Regions from separate parts of the Glutamicibacter sp. 363 genome, predicted to be linked through region 2. Evidence: riboswitches for the same ligand, from Rfam matches in the RefSeq annotation. Region 2 holds a riboswitch; the other holds the start of a gene.
The links. Region 2 has a riboswitch for S-adenosylmethionine ahead of ACT3UA_RS14970 (O-acetylhomoserine aminocarboxypropyltransferase/cysteine synthase family protein). Riboswitches for the same ligand answer to the same signal wherever they lie in the genome.

Region 1: it holds a riboswitch for S-adenosylmethionine, as region 2 does, so the genes downstream of both, ACT3UA_RS01880 (flavin reductase family protein) here and ACT3UA_RS14970 (O-acetylhomoserine aminocarboxypropyltransferase/cysteine synthase family protein) in region 2, are expected to answer to the same signal.

The regions. Positions count from the first base shown of each region.
Region 1 covers NZ_JBQSYR010000002.1:67,247-74,974, forward strand. Annotated here, with positions in the region: gene ACT3UA_RS01870 (MFS transporter) at 1-374, opposite strand, end outside; gene dnaB (replicative DNA helicase) at 728-2,083, opposite strand; gene ACT3UA_RS01880 (flavin reductase family protein) at 2,738-3,238, opposite strand; SAM riboswitch class IV at 3,345-3,461, opposite strand; gene ACT3UA_RS01885 (PQQ-dependent sugar dehydrogenase) at 3,695-4,816, shown strand; gene ACT3UA_RS01890 (AMP-binding protein) at 4,956-6,566, shown strand; gene ACT3UA_RS01895 (dihydrofolate reductase family protein) at 6,650-7,228, shown strand; gene ACT3UA_RS01900 (SPW repeat domain-containing protein) at 7,435-7,728, shown strand, end outside.
Region 2 covers NZ_JBQSYR010000026.1:14,230-21,957, forward strand. Annotated here, with positions in the region: gene ACT3UA_RS14950 (PTS fructose transporter subunit IIABC) at 1-661, opposite strand, end outside; gene ACT3UA_RS14955 (1-phosphofructokinase family hexose kinase) at 664-1,641, opposite strand; gene ACT3UA_RS14960 (DeoR/GlpR family DNA-binding transcription regulator) at 1,638-2,414, opposite strand; gene ACT3UA_RS14965 (CoA-binding protein) at 2,617-3,111, opposite strand; gene ACT3UA_RS14970 (O-acetylhomoserine aminocarboxypropyltransferase/cysteine synthase family protein) at 3,111-4,478, opposite strand; SAM riboswitch class I at 4,564-4,658, opposite strand; gene ACT3UA_RS14975 (histidine phosphatase family protein) at 4,697-5,335, shown strand; gene ACT3UA_RS14980 (RNA polymerase sigma factor) at 5,495-5,995, shown strand; gene ACT3UA_RS14985 (methylated-DNA--[protein]-cysteine S-methyltransferase) at 5,992-6,621, shown strand; gene nhaA (Na+/H+ antiporter NhaA) at 7,082-7,728, shown strand, end outside.

The DNA.
Region 1 (7,728 bases), on a different contig from region 2:
CCACCGATGCCTTGCAAAATTCTTCCGAGGATCAGCACCTGCATATCCGCCGCGGTGCCGCAGATAAGCAGGCCGCCGGCAAAAATAGCCACGGAAGCGTACAGCGGAATCTTCGGGCCTCTTCGGTCCGAAACCTCTCCCGCAGCAACCATGCCAAGCATCGCGCTGGCAATCGGTGCGGCAAAGGCCAGCGCGAAGTACTTCTGTCCATCGAGCAGCTCACTGACCAGCGGCATGATCGTGGAAACCGCCAACGCTTCGAAACCCACCGAGAAGACCAGGACGAACATGCCCAGGGTGGTCGCCAAATATTTGGCGGCATAGATCGACTCAACCGTTGCGGAATCTACCGCAGAGTCACGTGGTGATGGCATGCGGCCATTCTTTCATTGAACGTCTCGGACGCCGATTCGGCACCGATGGTTAGTGGATGCACCGCATGGCTTTGTAAGCTGAACCCATGCTTAACGAAGATACGCGTCGCCGACTGGTCAAGATCACCGCGCTCTGCCTAGCGCTGATGGTGGGAGCTACCGGGATACTCTCCAGCGGTGTTCTTGGCCTTTTCTAGGCAGCCAGCCCCAGGTGCGGCGCGAATGGACGGCGCTTTCAGCACTATCAACGGCACGCAGCGATGCACGGAGAACGCAGCTGAACCAAGGGGCAGGGCCAAGAAATCTTGCGGATTTCTGGACCCTTCCCTGTGCCGTAGGCCTGCCTCGGCAGGCTAGCCGTCGTTCTGCATGTTGCTGAAGCGCGAATAGTGGCCCTGGAACGCCACGGTGATGGTCTTGGTGGGGCCGGCACGGTGCTTTGCGATGATCACGTCGGCTTCACCCGGACGGTTTTCCTTGTCGTAGACATCGTCACGGTGCAGCAGGATTACCATATCGGCGTCCTGCTCGATCGATCCCGATTCACGAAGGTCCGAGATCATTGGTTTCTTGTCGGTGCGCTGCTCGGAACCACGGTTCAGCTGCGAGAGGGCAACCAGCGGAACATCGAGTTCCTTGGCCAGCAGCTTGAGGTTACGCGAGAACTCGGACACTTCCTGCTGGCGCGATTCCACGCGCTTGCCCGAGCTCATCAGCTGCAGGTAGTCGAGGATGATCATGCGCAGCTCATTGCGCTGCTTCAGGCGGCGGCACTTGGCGCGGATTTCCATCATGGACATATTCGGCGAATCGTCGATGAACAGCGGCGCTTCATTCAACCGGCCCATGGTGGTGGCAATCTTCGTCCATTGTGCGTCTTCCACCGAACCCTTGCGCAGATCCTGCAGCTGGATGGATGCTTCTGCCGAGAGCAGGCGCATCGCAATTTCGTTGCGGCCCATTTCCAGCGAGAAGAAGACGGTGGCCATATTGTTCTTAATTGCCGCGGAACGGGCGAAGTCCAGGGCGAAGGTCGACTTACCCACTGCGGGGCGGGCGGCGATGATGATCATCTGACCACCCTTCAACCCCTGGGTCAGTTCGTCGAATTCGTAGAACCCGGTTGGCACGCCGGTAATTCCGTCGCCGGCGTTCGCCGCATTCTCGATCTCATCGACGGTTCCCTCGATGATGTCGCTCAGGCGCACGTAGTCTTCGCTGTTGCGGTTCTCGGCGACCTTGTACACCTCGGCCTGCGCCTCGTTGACGATCGCGTCAACCTCACCATCGGGCGAATAGCCCATCTGGACGATCCGGGTCCCGGCATCGACCAGTCGGCGCAATACGGCGCGTTCGCGCACGATTTCGGCGTAGTAGCCGGCGTTCGCGGCGGTGGGCACCTGCTGGATGAGGTTGTGCAGATAGGCGGCGCCACCCACGCGGGCGATCTCGCTGCGCTTGGTGAGCAGATCGGAGACCGTCACGGCATCGGCTGGTTCGCCTCGTCCGTAGAGATCGATGATTGCGTCAAAAATGGATTCATGGGCCGGGCGATAGAAATCTGTTCCGCGCAGCGCCTCGACCACGTCGGCGATCGCATCCTTCGACAGCATCATGCCGCCAAGAACCGACATTTCGGCAGGAATATCCTGCGGCGGGGTGCGACCCGCTTCCGAACCCTGACTCTCGTAGACCGGCTCCGCGCTCATAACTGACACTTCCATCCCCTATTGACCCTCTGGGAAATACCCTTGTGCCATGATGGCAACACTCAAGCATGTCACCGCCAACCGACGTTATCGTGTCGGCGGTACCTGTGGATATATCAGTCCCAAAGCCAACAGTAGGTCTCTTATCCATAGCCGCAAACTCTGTTATCCACAAGATCTGTGGATAATCCCCCTCTAGCTGTGGATGACCCTGTGTGCGACTTGGGGAGAAGCTTGTGGATTACCCCACTTAAGTTGCGCTAATGACTATCTGACTTGGAGTTTGTTGTTTGCACACCTGTGGATAGAAAGTTAATTTCTTTGTAGAGTCAACCTTCGCAAATGACGTTATCCACAGCATAACTCGCGGGATTCCGGTGTTTTCAACCTGCTGCAACGACTTATCAACGTACCATCCACAGAGGTGTGGATAGTTTTGTGGAAAGAATCTTCGTGAAGAACGCGGTAGTCACCGCTCCAAAAAGCTACTGAAACGTAACTTCGAGGCGAGTAATCCACAATTCGATGCAGAGCACCCCTCTGCGGTCATATGAACTTAACGCGCCCGCGCGGTCCGAGCCCGCCGGGCCAGTTAAACGACTGCGCGCCACATGTCAGCGAAAATGACAGGTGGCGCGAAGCGACGACAACTATTTAGACGAGTTCCGGGACTGGTAACGAGTGAAATCGTGAATCATGGAAAATCGACGGTAAATGCTCGGCGACCTTATGGCCATGGACCTGCAACAGGATGACCCAATGGTCTCCGGCCTCAACCTCACTGTAGATCGTCGTGTCGAGCCACAGCGTTGAGTCATGGATGAACAACGAGCCGTCGTCGCTGGTGTGGGTGTCCACCCCGCGGAATCGATCTCCGCTCTTGGAAGCGATCTGCCCGCAGACCCCTTCATTGCGCTCGCTGAGCACCGAAACGCCGATTCGATTTGCGTCCCGCAGCTTCGGCCAAGTGTTCGAGGTTTTCTGCACGGCAAACATCACCAACGCCGGTTCCAAGGAAACCCCTACGGTGAATGAGGAAGCGACGATTCCCGTCTTTTCCCCGTTGACTTCGGCGCACAGAGTGGCAATTCCCGATGGGTGCTGGGCGAAAACCTTGCGCAGCGTCAGTGCGTCAAGTTCCTGATTCAAAGACATGCCTTGACTTCCTTTGCTTCATGCCCACCGGTACGGCGACGGTCGGCGGCAGGCTAAAGCAGCTTTGACTTGCTCTTACCCGCCGTCGAAGGTTTAACGCCTCGATGTGCGGTACTTGTATCGTGCGGTGTTGCGCGACACCGAATCTTCACCTGGAGCACCCCGCTACCGTATAGAGGGTTGCCGGCCAGCTAGCCAGGGCCTTTAGCTGACGCTCATGATTCTGATTAAAACGATATTGGCCTAAGCTCCCGCGCGTCAAACAAATTGCTTCGCAAATCGAAATATTCAACCCAAAATTCGATGAGCCACAAGTATTCGAGGGTCCATTGGAAATTTATTCAATCACCGGAGGGTTCGGATGCGGCTGCGCGGCCCGCTGATACCGCTCCCCTTCGGTGCGATACGAAGCGCCCAGCCTCTTGCATAGCGAACGGATCTTGCTAGCCTGAAACCATGCGGCCTCGAATAGCTGGTAATCCGAAGATCACCGTTTTCCTTGGGATTCTCGCCTGCGCCGCGATGCTCACCGGATGCGCCTCCGAAGCACCGCGCTCCCCCGGCCCCACGTCAAGCAGCAGCGCAGTCGATACCAAGTCGCCCGAACCGCGAAGTATCGCAGCCGAGCTAGCCGCCCCCTGGTCCATGGCCTTCGCCGAAAATACGCTGATCGTTTCGGAACGCGATTCGGGGCGGATCGTGGAAATAGATTCAGCGGGCAAAACCAGGCAGATCATCCGCCTGGACGACGTGGTCCATGGTGGCGAAGGCGGACTGCTTGGGCTGGCCTATCAACAGCCCTACCTTTTCGCATACTCCACCGCAGAAGACGGCAATCGCATCCAGCGATTCGAGCTTTCCGGCGAAAGCGGTGCGCTCGCGCTGAGTCAACCGCGGACGATCCTGTCCGAATTGCCATCGGCAGGAATCCACAACGGGGGGCGTCTAGCCATCGGCCCGGATTCGATGCTCTATGCGACCGTGGGAGACGCTGGAAATGAAGCCTCGGCTCAGGATCTGGAAAGTCTAGGCGGAAAGATTCTGCGGCTGACCATTCAGGGCGAGATCCCCGACGACAACCCATTCCCCGGTTCGCCGGTATTCAGTGTCGGCCATCGCAATCCACAGGGTATCGCTTGGGCTCCCGACGGAACCATGTATGCCAGCGAGTTTGGGCAGAACCGCTGGGATGAATTGAACATTATCGAGCCCGGAGCCAACTACGGCTGGCCGGCGTACGAAGGCATTGCGGAAGATCCCGAATACCGCGACCCGATCCAGCAATGGAGCACGCAGTCCGCGAGCCCCAGCGGCATCGCCATCCACGACGGGGTCCTCTACATCGCCAACCTGCGCGGGGAGCGCCTGCGAGCCGTCGAGCTGAGCGCGCCCGACGATTCCACCGAGCTCCTCGTAGGTGACCACGGGCGCCTGAGAGACGTGAAGGCCAGTGAGACCGGCGAGCTCTGGGTGCTGACGAACAACACCGACGGTCGCGGCACCCCGCATGCGGGTGACGACAGGATTCTCGGCATCTCTCCAGAGGCGCTCCTCGACCGAACTGTCACCCGGCGCTGAATTTCGGCCACTGAACGAATTGATACCGCGTTTCTTGGATTGAACCTGAGGTTCATGCCACCATGAAGGTCGCAAGTGTTTCAGCTCACATACGTATGCTGAAGGAAACCACGGATACGAATCGAAGGATATCGCACACATGGTCTTGACTCAGGCTAACCACTCGGAACTCACACCCCTGCGATTCCTGCAGCGTTCGGCCGAGGTATATGCGTCGAAGACCGCGGTGATCCACGGGACCCGCAGCTACAGCTACGCCGAATTCGAGCGGCGAGTGCAACGCTTCGCCCAGGTCATCAAGGCCCGGATCGCGCCCGGGGACCGCGTCGCGGTGCTGGCGCCGAATACTCCCGAGATGCTCATGGCCCACTACGCGGTACCGCTGGCCGGGGGCGTGCTGATCGCACTGAACACCCGGCTCTCGGCACACGAACTGCGCTACATCATGGATCATTCCGAGTCTAAGCTGCTCTTCGCCGATACCGAACTGTTGGCGAATACCTCCACCCTGCGCTCCGAGATCCCGACCTTGGAAGCGTTGATCGAGATCACCGATGACCAATATGCCGGAGCGCGACCGGCGGTCGCCGTGGACGCGGTGCTCTCCGAGCTGCTGGACGCGGCCGGCGAGGAACGCCTGAGCTACGAGGTGGCAGATGAGCGCGCCCCGATCACGTTGAACTACACCTCGGGCACCACCGGCAAGCCCAAGGGCGTGCTGTACTCGCACCGCGGCAGCTACCTGAACTCGCTGAGCGAGGCCCACCACCAGGGCTTCACCGCAAAGACCCGCTATCTGTGGACCCTGCCGATGTTCCACTGCAACGGCTGGTGCACCCCCTGGGCGGTCACCGCCGCGGGCGGCACGCACCTCTGCTTGCGCGGGGTGCGCGAGGAGGCGGTGTGGGACGCCATTGAGAATCTTTGCGCCACGCATCTGTGCGGAGCCCCGACGGTCTGCTCGATCATTGCCGACGCTACGCGCGCCCACGCCCTGAGCGATCCGCTGCGCATCACCACCGCCGGCGCCCCGCCGTCCCCGGCGATCATCGCGAAGCTGCAGAAACTGGGCATCGAGGTGGTCCACGTATATGGGCTCACCGAGGTCTATGGCCCCTACACCATCTGCGAATACCAGGATGACTGGGAGCAGCTGGATGCGGACGCACGAGCCGCAATGCTCTCCCGCCAAGGCGTGGGCATGCTGACCGCCGAGAGCGCACGCATTGTCGACGAGCACATGGTGGACGTTCCCGCCGATGGGCAAACCATGGGTGAGATCGTCCTGCGCGGCAACAACGTGATGATTGGCTATTACCGCGATGCGGCAGCCACCGAGCAGGCCTTCTCCGGCGGCTACTTCCATACCGGCGATCTGGGAGTGATGCACCCGGACGGCTACATCCAGGTGCGTGACCGCGCCAAGGACATCATCATTTCAGGTGGCGAGAACATCTCCACCATTGAGGTCGAACAGGCTCTCGCCGCGCACCCGCAGGTGCTGGATCTTGCGGTGGTGGGCGTCCCCGACGACAAATGGGGCGAGCGTCCGGTCGCCTATGTCATTCGCACCACCGGTTCGAGCCTGGACGAGGCGACGCTGATCAATTTTGCCCGCGAACGGCTGGCTGGGTTCAAGGTGCCACGCACCATCGTGTTCCCGCAGGATCTGCCGCGCACCTCTACCGGCAAGGTGCAAAAGAACGTGCTGCGCAATCGAAGCCTTGCCGCGCATCGGGAGAACGCATGATCTGATGCCTGCCTTGGGTTCCCCCGCGCACCTGCGAGGCGTAAGGTGAGGTGCACTTAGCGCAGATTTCACGGGGAGTTCCCATGGCAGCGACATATACCTTCGACATCTTCTCCAGCCTCGACGGGTTCGGCAGCGCCACCGGAAATTGGGGCGGCTACTGGGGCAAACAGGGCCCGGAGCTGCTCGCTCGGCGGCTCGAGCACTACGCGCCACCCTGCCGGATGGTCTTCGGCGCGAACACCTATCGGCTCTTCGCCCAGTTCTGGGCCGAGGCGGAGAAATATACGGATGTTGATGACCCCTGGGGCGAGGCCATGCACGAGCAGCCTGCCACCGTTATTTCCAACTCTCTCGCCGGCCCGCTGGACTGGCCCGACGCGGTCATCGCACGCGGCGATGCCCTTGCGGTAGTTCCGCGGCTGAAAGCCGAGTCGCCGGTGCCGCTGCGCTCCCACGGTTCGCTGTCCATGAACCGTTCGCTGTTGGCAGCCGGCCTGGTCGACTATATCCAGGTCACCATCTTCCCGGTGCTCACCGGATTGACCGGGCAATCACCGATCTTCGAGGGGGCCGAGGACTTCGACCTGGAACTCGTAGAGTCCCGACTGCTCGATGGCCGGACACAAGAGCTCATCTATCGCCCGAGCCTGCATCACTAGCGCCGGCGCACCGGCTACAAGCGACCGTTGGCTACCGGAAATACGGCCGTCAGCTGGCTGGTCGCGCAACGGCATGCGCGGCCAGGATCGGCTCTCCAGCCGCAGTCCGGTACCCCGGATAAACTATTGACCGGGCGGTCAATCAATCATAAATTGGAAATTGACTCCCAAAGGGAGCACTCCGACCTCTGGGAAGGTGACTTTCAATGAAGAAGTGGACTCGGTGGCAAGATTGGGTTGTCGTGGTGGCTGGCGCCTACGCCGCGCTGTCGACAACATGGGTCACGGGCACCACGATGTCCATGAACCTGATGGTGGGCCTTGGCGCCCTGATGGTCGTTGTCGGCATATGGAGTGTCGCCATGCCACGGCTGGTCAGCCTGGAGTGGATTCTGGCCGCGGTCAGCGCACTCTTGGCCGTCGCCCCTTGGCTCGGATCCTATGCAAGCAGCTATGCCACTGCTTCTTGGGTCTCATGGATCTGTGGCGCCGTAGGCCTG
Region 2 (7,728 bases):
CGATAACCGCCGGGTCCAAGGCGGTTGAGCCGGAGGAGCCCTGGGTTTCCACGGCGAAGTCGATGCCGAGCTCCTCGGCGCTTTGCGCCAGCGAGTCGGCCGCCATGTAGGTGTGCGCGATGCCCGTGGGGCAGGCGGTGACCGCAACGATCCTGGAGACCTTCGCGGTAGCAGCCGGCGCTTCGGGCTGCGCGGCAGGCACCGTGGGGCTATCGGAGATCACCGCGGAGACCAGTGCGACGATTTCCTCGTCGCTCTTGGCTTCACGCAGGGCGCCGGTGAAGGTCTTCTTGACCAGTGCGCGGGCCAGCTTGGAGAGCAGCTTCAAATGATCCTTGTCGGCGCCTTCCGGGGCGGCGATGAAGAAGATCAGATCCGCCGGGCCGTCCTTGGCTCCGAAGTCCACCGGGGTGGCCAGGCGCGCCATGGCCAGGGTCGGGATGGTCACGGCCGCCGAACGGCAGTGCGGGATCGCGATGCCCCCGGGGACGCCGGTTGCCGTTTTGGCTTCTCGGGCCAGCGCATGCTCGGCCAAAGCCGAGGCGTCGGTGGCGCGGGAGGCCTGGGCCACCAAATGCGCCAGATGGTTGATGACCTCGGAGGTCGAGGTGCCCAAGTGCGCGTCGAGGGTGACGAGCTGGGTGGTGATCAGGTCGCTCATAGCTATGATCCTTGCCTTGGGGTTAGTGCGAGAACGGTGACGGCGTCCACGGTGAGATCGGATGGTGCGGGAATGGTTGAGCCGGGAAGTGAGGCCGCCGCCGCGCCGTAGGCGATGGCGGAGCCAAGACACTGATCCGGTGCTGCCCCGGAGATGGCCGCTAGCAGGTAGCCTGCCAGCGAAGAGTCTCCGGCGCCCACGGTGCTGCGGGCGGTGATCGGCTGGTGCCAGCCATGCCAGGCGCCCTGGCCCGTTGCCAGCACGGCGCCGTGCGCTCCGAGGGTGGCAAGCACCGCGCCGGCCCCGCGTTCGAGCAGGTCGCGGCAGGTGCTCGCGGTCAGCTCGGCGTCGGCCTCGAGCTGCTCCTCGGTGAGCTGCGAGCCCACCAGTTCGGCCAGTTCCTCGGCATTTGGCTTGATCAGATCCGGGACGTGGCTTGGGCCGTGGGCAAAGAGCTGGCGCAGCGGTTCACCGGAGGTGTCCACGGCGATGTGCGGGCAATTCACCCCGAGCGCATCGCGCAGTGCCGCGGTGAGCTGGGCGTAGAAATCTGCGGGTGCTCCCGGTGGCAGCGAGCCGGCCATCACCACCCATTGGGCTGCGCCAGCGGATTCCAGCACCAGCGCGCTCAGTGCGTTCAGCGCCTCGGCCGTGAGCACCGGACCCGATTCGTTGATCTTCGTGGTGGTGCCGTCCGGGTCGGTGATGGCGATGTTGGTGCGCAAGGGCCCATCGATGGGCAGCGCCTTGAACTCAAGCCCGTCGCCGCGCAGCGCCGCGATCAAGGGGTCATTGGCCGCTCCGGGGAGCAATGCCAGGCTCTGGGCACCGGCGATCGAGATCGCCCGGGAAACATTGACTCCCTTGCCGGCGGCTTGGGTGTGGCTTCTGGCCGCGCGCTGGACCGCTCCGTGGGCCAGCGGATCCAGCAGCTCGATGGTCTTGTCCAGGGCCGGGTTGCAGGTCAGGGTGATAATCATGCGACCACTACCTCTACCTCGGCTAGTTCCAGGGCGCGGGACAGCTCGGCTTCCGGGGCGTGATCGGTGACGATCGTGTCCACCTGGTCCAGCCGCGCGAAGCGGACCAGGGTTTCCTGCTCGAATTTCGAGGAATCCACCAGGAGGACCACCCGGCGGGCGCTGGCGACCAGCGCCGTTTTGACGGCGGCTTCCAACGGGTCCGGGGTGCTCAGCCCGAAGCCGGCATGCAGGCCGTTGGTTCCGATAAAAGCAATGTCTGCGCGGTAGTTCGCGTATTCCTGTGCGGTGCGCGCCCCGCTGCTGGCGCCGGTGATTCCGCGAACTCGTCCGCCAATCATTTCCAAGGCAATCTGCGGGCTTTGCATCAGCGCGGTGGCGATCGGCAGCGCGTGGGTGATCACCACGAGCCCCGACCCTGCATTGGTTTTCACCATGCGTTCGGCGAGAATCTCGGTGGTGGTTCCCGCATCGAGAATGACCGAGGCATCGGAGACCGGGAGCAGGCTCAGCGCGCGCTGGGCAATCCGGGCCTTGGCCTCGGCGTGGATGGCAGTGCGGGCTACATAGCTTTCCTCGCGGGTGCTCGCCTCGCTGGCCGCGACCGCACCGCCGTGCACCCGGCGCAAGAGGTTCTCTGATTCCATCTGGGCCAGATCGCGGCGGACCGTTTCGGCGGTGATCTCGAAGCGCTGGGCCAGCTGAGCGACGGTTACTTTCCCGGCATTCGCCAACTGATCAGTGATTAGCCGGTGTCTTTCCTCGGCAAACATCTGCGCCTCCATGAAGTCATGATCTACAACACACGAATCTGTGTTTCCATGACTTTATGCCCGTTTGCGTGGGGTAGTCAAGATGAAATCCAAAAATATTGTGGATTAATCTTTGCTTGCGTGGGGTTATCCGTTCAAAAGACAAAAATCGGTGGGTCCTCTCCGCAGAGGGAACCCACCGATCGAGGTATTGAGCCGAGCGCTACGCCAGGATCTGGCGTTTGGAAGAAATGACTCCGGTGTTGAAGCCGGCCAGGCGCAAGCCGCCGTGGAAGCGTGCGTGCTCAATCTTGACGCAGCGATCCATGACCACGTTCAGGCCCGCCGCCTCGCCGCGTGCGGCGACTTCCTCATGCCAGGATCCAAGCTGCAGCCACAGCGTTTTCGCGCCCACCGCCACGGCCTCATCCAGTACGCCGGGAAGGTCATCGTGCTTTCGGAAGACCTCAACCAGATCCGGGGTCTCCGGCAGATCCGCCAGCGACTTGTAGACCGGCTGGCCCAGAATCTCGTCGAGCACCGGGTTGATGAAGTACACCTTGTACTTCGAGGAGGACAGCAGGTAGGTGGCGACGAAATAGCTCGCACGCGAGGGCTTATTCGAGGCGCCAACAATGGCGATGACCTTTGTATCGCGCAGGATCTGCAGGCGTTCGGCCGCGCCGGGCGCCTGCCAGGTGCGTTCTTCGATGCTCATTAGTTCGCTCCCTTCGAAGCGGCTGGCACGGCGCAGGCGGCGCCGTCATAGGTGGGAGTGTCGAGCTGTTCGTCCGCGGTGGCTGCCTGCGAGGCGCTCAGCGCCTGATCAAGGTCCCAGATGATGTCTTCGACGTCCTCCAGGCCAACCGACAAGCGGATCAGGTCCTCCGGAACGCCGGCGGCAATCATCTGCGCGGCGCTCAGCTGCTGGTGCGTGGTGGAGCCCGGGTGCAGCACCAAGGTGCGCGCATCGCCGATATTCGCCAGGTGGCTGGCCAGCTGCAACGCCTCGATGAACTTGGTGCCGGCCGCACGCCCACCCTTCACGCCGAAGCTGAAGACCGAGCCGACGCCCAGGGGAAGCAATTCGGTGGCCCGCTCATGCTGTGGGTGGGATTCCAGGCCCGCGTAGTTCACATAGCCGACGCGGTCATCGGCTTCGAGCCACGCGGCGATCTGCTTCGCGTTGGCCAAGTGGTTGTCCATGCGCTGCGGCAGCGTCTCCAAACCCTGCAGCAGCTGGAAGGCCGACTGGGCCGGCAGGGAGGGACCGAAGTCGCGCAGCTGCTCGCTGCGCAGCTTGGTCAGGAAGCCGTACTCGCCGAAGTTATCCCACCAGGACACGTTGCCGTAGCTCGGCACCGGTTCGGTCATAGTGGGGAACTTGCCGTTGCCCCAGTTGAAGGTGCCGGCCTCGATGACCACACCACCCAAGGTGGTGCCGTGGCCGCCGATGAACTTGGTCGCCGAGTGGATCACGATGTCCGCACCGTGCTCGATAGGGCGCAGCAGGTACGGCGGGGTCAGCGTGGAGTCGACCACCAGCGGCAGGTTGTGCCGGTGCGCCACCTCGGCCAGGCCCTTCAGGTCTGCAATGTCGCCGGAGGGGTTCGCCACGATCTCGGTGTAGACGGCCTTGGTGTTTTCCTGGATGGCAGCCTCAAAGTCGGCCGCCTCGTTGGAATCGACGAAGGTGGTGTTGATGCCGAAGCGGCGCAGGGAGACGTCCAGCTGGGTGATGGTGCCGCCGTAGAGCTTGGAAGAGGCCACGATGTGGTCTCCGGCCTGTGCCAGCGCCGCGAAGGTGACGAACTCGGCTGCCATGCCGGAGCCGGTGGCTACCGCGCCGATGCCCCCTTCGAGGGAGGCCATGCGCTCCTCGAAAGCCGCCACGGTCGGATTGCCGATGCGCGAATAGATGTTGCCGTATTTCTGCAGGGCGAACAGGTTCGCCGCATCATCGGTGTCTTTGAAGACGAATGAGGTGCTCTGGTAGATCGGCACGGCGCGTGCGCCATGCTCGGCATCGGGGGTGCCGCCTGCGTGTAGCGCGCGGGTGCGGAATCCAAACTTGTGGTCGGCCATGGTGGCTTACGACTCCTTGTCGACTGGGTCTTCGGCAGGAATCCCGGGTCAATGTCGCATAACCCCTGGAGTCCAGTGGAAAGCAGCTCCATCGGTTCTGGCGGTAGCACCTGATCCACCGGCTGTGGCAGGTTGCTGCGGCGTCATCAAACCAGATCTCTCGGCCGCTCGGGATGGTTAAGTAATAGTCTGTCAATATGTCCTGGGATGACCCAACAATGAGTCCTAAGGTTGCGAAGGTTGAAGCGCAGACTGATTCGGGTGCGGCGCCGCGGTTACCCTATGCTCGAATTATGGACACCGCGCTAGCACTGGTACGACACGGGCAGACCGACTGGAATCTTGCGGGTCGGCTCCAGGGCCGCACGGACATCGAGCTGAACGAGACCGGCCGCGAACAGGCGCGCGCGGCCGGGCGAGCGCTCATGGGGGAGGGGTGGGATCTGGTGCTCGCCTCCCCGCTGTCCCGCGCCCAGGAGACCGCCGCGCTCATCGCCGCGGAACTCGGCGTCGACACCGGTGCCCCGGTTGCTCACGCGGTTGAACGCGGCTTCGGTCCGCTCGAAGGGCGGGTCATGATCGAAGTGACCGAGCGGGAAGCGGCTGCGCTGGCGGGGCAAGCCGAGAGCCGTGAACTGGTGCTGCAGCGGATGCTGCTCGCCTTGACCGAACTGATTCAGGCAAACCCCGGCCGCCGCATGCTGGTGGTCAGCCATGGGGCCGCCATGCGCATCACCCGCGACGCGCTCGCCGGGACCCGCGCCGAGCGGGGAGTGGAAAATGGAGAAGTCATTCCGGTCAGCCTTGCCCGGCTCGCCGAACTCGTTCAGGAACACGATCTTGCGGACGCCCGCTAGGCTCGTTTGCCACCCAGTGATTATCCGGCACCGGGCCGGTACTGCTTAAGCACCGCTAGGCAGCCGCGGAGAATCTTTCTCGAAGAAAAATCCCCACGAAACCTCACAAAACATCGCGGCGGTACGTTTACATGGTGAAAGCACCGAACCAGGAGCAGCATGAAACAGCCATTCGAACGCATCGTCCAGGCCCACGGGCTGAGCGTCCTTCGGGTTTGCCGCGCCCTGCTCGATGAGCACCGCGCGCAGGATGCCTGGTCCGAAACGTTTCTCTCCGCGCTGAAGGCGTACCCGGAGCTGGATGAGGAGGCGAATGTCCAGGCGTGGCTGGTGCGCATCGCCCATCGCAAGGCCATCGATGAGCTCCGCCGGCACAAACCAGAACTCAGCCAAGCAGAGGTCCAGCCAGCCACTCGGGCATCGTCCGAGACCAGCGCGGAGGACCACGTGGCAAACATGGAGCTGTGGCAGGCAGTGAAGCTGCTGCCACAAAAGCAGCGGCTGGTCGTGGCCTACCGTTATCTGGGTGGGCTCGGCTATGCCCAAATCGCCGAGATTCTCTCCGGCAGCGCGGATGCTGCCCGGCGTGCTTCAGCCGACGGAATCAAGAACCTGCGAACCCACCTGTCGCAGGATCAACTACCAGGAGGCGACCGATGAACACGCAAACTCCAGACTCCAACCCGACCTCATCCGAGGCGCAGCTGCTGCGCGAGCTCCATACGCGCCTGGAGCGTAGCGCGGGGGAGCAGCAGTTGATCGATATCGCCTATCGGGTAGTGGATTCGCCCATCGGGCGGCTGCTTATGGCCTGCACGGAGGTGGGGCTGGTTCGGGTCGCCTTCGAAAGCGAGGGGCATGAATCGATCCTCGATATCCTGTCCGGCAAAGTGGGTGCGCGGATCTTGCGCGCGCCAGCAAAACTGGACAATGTCGCCTGGCAGCTCGAAGAGTACTTTGCCGGGGACCGGCAGGAATTCGAAGTGCCCTTGGACCTGCGCCTCTCGACCGAATTCCGCAGGCAAGTCCAGCTGGAACTGAGCCAGATAGGCTACGGCGAAACCTGGAGCTATGCCCGGATGGCCGAAAGGCTCGGCAAGCCCAAGGCGGTGCGCGCGGTTGGATCGGCCTGCGCCACCAATCCGCTGCCTATCGTCCTGCCCTGCCACCGGGTCCTGCGCACCGATGGTTCGCTCGGCGGCTATCTGGGTGGGCTGGAGACCAAGACCTACCTGCTCCGGATGGAAAATCCGGATCGTTCAGAACAAGCCCCGGTCCTTTTCTAGCCCGAGCCACGGAGCTAAGCCGCACAGACCTGGGGATGGTGCTCGGGGAGCGCTTGATAGCTCGGTAACGCAATGAACTATTCATCCGCGAACTCCGCGGCAAAGTGCCTCCACCTCGGGGCCCGCCCCACATGTTTTCTACCGCCGTTCTGCCCGCGTACTGGTGGCGTATTCCAATCGCTGCCTGCCCGGTTCATGTTAGTGTTGAAGCATGCCCTTTTTGGTTTCGTCCCACGTGCAGCGGTTGATCGCTGCGGTGTTCCCGAACTCAAAATTACTGACGAAACGGGCTAGCGGCACTAACGGGTGGATGAGTTCCTGGGGAACCAATGCCCATGGCGAGATCGCCGGCTGTCCACCACCGCGCTCCTGATCTGCGCGGCTCTCTGCTCTCTTTCTTGATCGGTGGATTCCGCGCGCCATCGCGCCCGCATACCTCTTCTGAGAAAGACACCTTACTTTGTCGCACCATTCTTCCGACGTAATTCGTCAAGCACCCCATTCCATCTGGCGTGGAATCCACCAGACATTAAAGCAGGACTCGGTCGGCGGCTTGTTGCTGCTGTGCGCAACGGTCGCTGCGCTGATCCTCGCCAATTCCCCCGCCGCGTCCTGGTATGAGGATCTACGGAACTTCACTTTCGGCCCCGAAGCGCTGCACCTGAATCTTTCGGTAGGCACGTGGGCAGCCGACGGGCTGCTGGCAATCTTCTTCTTCGTGGTCGGCCTGGAATTGAAGGAAGAGTTCGTTGTCGGCAAGCTTCGCAACCCACGCACCGCGTTGGTCCCCATCGCTGCCGCAATCGGCGGCGTAGCCCTGCCTGCGCTGTTCTACGCGTGGGTGATCACCAGCGCCGGGAGCGACGCGATCAACGGCTGGGCGATTCCTGCTGCCACCGATATCGCCTTCGCGATCGCGGTCATCGCAGTCGTCGGAAAGTTCCTCCCGCCGGCGCTGCGCACGTTCTTGCTGACCCTTGCGGTGGTTGACGACCTCTTGGCGATTTCGATCATCGCGATCTTCTACACCGATGATCTAGCGTGGCTGCCGCTGGCTCTGGCCCTGATTCCACTGTTGGTGTTTGCGTTCGCCGTGCAGCGCGGCGT